DNA from 2 places in the Oceanobacillus sp. FSL W8-0428 genome. Region 1 is predicted to be linked to the other one. Evidence: riboswitches for the same ligand, from Rfam matches in the RefSeq annotation. Region 1 holds a riboswitch; the other holds the start of a gene.
The links. Region 1 has a riboswitch for preQ1 ahead of MKY30_RS10745 (QueT transporter family protein). Riboswitches for the same ligand answer to the same signal wherever they lie in the genome.

Region 1 (2,208 bases):
CGCTATCAGATAAAAAGGAAGCTCCAGGATAAACGGTTACTTCTTGAAAGCCTAATCCTTCTACATAGAACTCCTTTGCTTTTGACAAATCATTCACATGTAAATGAATATGTCCAATAAGGGTTTCTTCAGGCATGCCATTCCACTCCTCTGTTGCTAGTTCGAGAAGTCCATCTGCATCAAGCGGTTCTGTGCTCATTTGTACAGATTCTTCTGACCAGCTCCAGCTTTCAGATAATCGGTCTCTCGCTACTTCAATCCCATTTCCATCCGGATCTGAGAAATAGAGTGCTTCACTGACTAAGTGATCAGAAGCACCTAATTGCAGCGTATATCTTCTCCCCTCCTGCAAAAGATATTTTAAAAATACTGCCAGGTCTTTTCGTTCCGGCAGAAGAATAGCAAAATGATAGAGCCCTGTTGTTCTTCTTTGTTTTGACACAACTCCTTCAGGCTGCTCCAGAGTAATTAAAGCCTTCTTGCTGTCTGCCGAAAGTACTGCTTTATTATCTGTTTTCCGCATTATTCTAAAGCCCAAAAAATCTTGATAAAATTGAATAGAACGTTGTAAATCTGTTACCTGTATAGTTATATCTGATACGTATATTGTCTGTTCGTCAAAAAATTTCTTTTCCATTTATAATAGTCACCTTTCCGGTTTTATATTTCACTAAAAATAATAAACTTACTTTATGTAACTAATTATAAATGAGTGAAGTCCAGCGGTCAAAAATGTTTTCTCGTTCAGATTATTTAACTTCTGTTTAAATTAATAACTCAACTTTCGCACCTGAGAATAAGCGTCTATACCTTCCTATTCCATTATGAACATGTTCTTCATTATCCTGCTTGCATGTTGTTAAATCATCCTTCTATTGAAATGAAAATTGGATGAAATTGCTGCAATAGCAATTCATATTGTGGAGATTTGACCAATGACGAGAAAAACAATAAACACGACTACTATTTACACTATAAATAGTATAAAACGATTGTTTTCCAATTCAAATACTGATATGATAAGCGTTGCATGACGTGGTTCGTAACCATCCCACGCTAAAAAACTAGGAGGAAAACAAAATATGAATATAAAAACACTTGTGGTTAACGGGATTATCGCAGCGCTATATGTTGCTCTATCCTTGCTGGTCTCTCCCGTTGCATTCGGAGCGATTCAATTTCGAATATCAGAGATGTTTAACCATTTAATTATCTTTGATAAACGTTACTTTTTCGGAATTACAATTGGTGTATTTGCATCTAATTTATTTTCAATGGCAGGCGGGCTCGATCTCTTATTCGGGACAGCACATACTGCTATATCGTTAGGAATTATTATTTTCTTAAAGAAATATATTAAAAATACACTCACACTGTTATTCCTGAATACATTGATTTTCAGCTTTAATATGTTTATTATCGCTTTTATGCTAAAGATTGCTTTAAACTTACCATTCCTGCTTACATGGCTTACAACAGGAGCCAGTGAATTAATTGTATTGCTGATTGGTATCCCGATTTTCTATACTTTATATAAACGGATACATTTTGATAAAATAATATAGAATCGAGAATAAGACGGTGGATCATCCATCGTCTTTTTAATAATTGAAATCCAGATAACCCTTTTTAACTATACTAATGAGTATAATCAGATCACCTCTTTATAAATATCATTTTTTGTAAATTATCATTTTGAAGGGAAGGATTAATATGATTATCAGAAATCAGGACGAGCATTTTATTTTTATAGCACAGCCAGACCATGCTCTTTTATCAGGAGAATTTTTAAAACATCTGGACTCCAGTTATTTGGAGCATGCTCCTTACAAAGATTCTGTTATTTATGCTGCTTATCAGCACGACTGTGGCTGGAAAGCATTTGACAAGCAGCCCTTTTGGAATGATCAGGCTAATCAGCCTTATTCATTTATTGATTTTCCAACCATTCCAAAAACCGTATTATACACGCAGGGTATTGAACAGGTTCAGGAGAAGGATAGCTACGCTGCTTTACTTTGCAGTGAACATTATAAACGTTTCCTGATAAAATCCTCTCTCCCTGAAGCGGAAGCATTTGTTCAACAGGAAGCAAAGCGTCAGGAATGGTTAATCAGTACCATGAAGGATTTTGATAAGCAAAGCTTTGAAGCTGACTATACACTGTTACAGTTTTCCGATAACTTGTCCCTGTTTGTTTGCATGAAC
Region 2 (2,208 bases), 150 kb from region 1:
GAAGAAGTACAGGCAATTATCCGCTTTGCCAACCAGGAAAATGTACCATTTACAATGCTTGGAAATGGTTCTAATTTAATCGTGAAGGATGGCGGAATCCGGGGAATTGTTATGAACCTTCAACAGCTGGCGTCCATTTGGCGAGAAGGGGATAAGGTCATCTCTCAAAGTGGTGCAAGAATTATTGATGCTTCCCGTTTTGCTTTGAAGGAAGAACTTACGGGGCTGGAGTTTGCATGCGGGATTCCGGGTTCTGTCGGGGGAGCTCTGTATATGAATGCAGGCGCATACGGCGGAGAAATTAAAGATGCGCTGGAAAGCACAGTAGTTGTAACGAAAGATGGAGAGCTGCTGTCATTAACTGCGGATCAGCTGGATCTCAGCTATCGCACAAGTAATATCCCGGACAACGGCTATATTGTTTTAGAAGCAACCTTTGCTCTAAAATCCGGAAGCAAGGAAGAAATTAAAGAAGTAATGGATGATCTTACATATAAGAGAGAATCCAAGCAGCCATTGGAATATCCATCTTGCGGCAGTGTATTTAAGAGGCCGCCCGGTTTTTTTGCCGGCAAGCTGATTCAAGACAGTAATCTTCAAGGACAGCAAATTGGTGGAGCGGAAGTTTCTACAAAACATGCTGGTTTTATTGTCAATAAAAATAATGCAACAGCGTCAGAATATATTTCATTAATTCAATTTGTCCAGGCGACAGTGAAAGAGAAATTTGATGTACAGTTAGAACGTGAAGTGCGCATTATTGGCGAGGATATGGAGAAATAAAATTGTAGAGCAGGCTCCGGGCATGAAAGGTAAGATACGGAACTTTGTAATATAAAAGAAAGATTGACATTCAGAGTCTACATTCTTATAATATGAAGTGTTAATTTTAACCAATAGGCAGAGGTTCTTAGCGTTAACCCTCTATAAAAAACTAAGGACAACTTGTAATTATCAAGCTGTGTTCCTTGGGAGCATGGCTTTTTTGTTTATCTTAAAATATCAAAAGGAGGTGAGCAGCATGGCAGGAAGAAGTGAAAAGGATCTGCAAGGAATTGAATTGCTGGGAAATAAAGAAACGAAATATGCGTTTGATTATACACCAGAGATTTTAGAGGTGTTTGATAATCAGCATCCGAACCGGGATTATTTTGTGAAATTAAACTGTCCGGAATTTACAACACTTTGTCCAATGACAAATCAGCCTGATTTTGGAACAATTTATATCAGCTATATTCCAGATATTAAAATGGTAGAGAGTAAATCTTTAAAATTATATTTATTCAGTTTCCGAAACCATGGTGATTTCCATGAGGACTGTGTCAATATCATTATGAATGATTTAATTGAACTGATGGATCCCCGTTATATTGAAGTGAGAGGAAAATTTACGCCACGCGGAGGAATCTCCATTGATCCATATTGTAATTATGGAAAAACGGGAACGAAATTTGAAAAGATGGCAGAAGACCGGTTAATGCAGCATGATATGTATCCGGAAACTGTAGATAATCGATAGAGGGAAACGTTAGGTCCTTGAACCTTTGGAGAGAAGGGAACAGGATAATGTATATTTACTTAAATGCTGTCTTTGTTGGGCTGTTATTGTTGTCCAATGTTTTGTCGGTCAAATTATTTCAAATGGGAAGCTTTGTGTTGCCGGCTGCAGCGATTGTTTATGTGATTACGTATTTAATGATGGATGTTATTGGCGAGGTTTATGGAAAAAAGGCTGCGAGAAAAACGATTCAAGCCGGATTTTTCACACAGATTATTGCTATGATATTTATTTATATTGCGATTCAGCTTCCACCGGCAGCGGATTTTCAATCACAGGCTGCTTTTGAAGAAATTTTTAATGGGAGTTTCCGCGTGATTTTAGCCAGTCTGGTTTCTTATTTTGTCAGCCAGAACTTAGGTGTTACAATTTTTCATAGATTAAAGCATCGTCATGGCAGGAAAAAGCTATGGCTGCGTAATAGTTTATCAACGATGACCAGCCAGCTCATTGATACGATATTATTTATTATAATTGCTTTTTGGGGGATTGTCCCGACAACAGTTTTACTTGGAATGATTGTATCACAATATATATGGAAGTTTATTGTTGCAGTGATGGACACACCATTTGCGTATCTGCTGGTCCGCTTAGCTAGAAAGCATGAGGAGAAAAACCAGGCGGAGTTATTGGAGGCTTCTTAAACAGGA

Region 2: another riboswitch for preQ1. It lies ahead of queF (preQ(1) synthase); the one in region 1 lies ahead of MKY30_RS10745 (QueT transporter family protein).

Annotation. Positions count from the first base shown of each region.
Region 1 is NZ_JBBORB010000001.1:2,300,173-2,302,380, reverse strand. Features, by position in the region: gene MKY30_RS10750 (VOC family protein) at 1-637, opposite strand, end outside; PreQ1 riboswitch class I at 1,030-1,074, shown strand; gene MKY30_RS10745 (QueT transporter family protein) at 1,083-1,565, shown strand; gene MKY30_RS10740 (DUF3891 family protein) at 1,714-2,208, shown strand, end outside.
Region 2 is NZ_JBBORB010000001.1:2,448,029-2,450,236, forward strand. Features, by position in the region: gene murB (UDP-N-acetylmuramate dehydrogenase) at 1-783, shown strand, start outside; PreQ1 riboswitch class I at 898-944, shown strand; gene queF (preQ(1) synthase) at 1,022-1,519, shown strand; gene MKY30_RS11490 (queuosine precursor transporter) at 1,567-2,202, shown strand.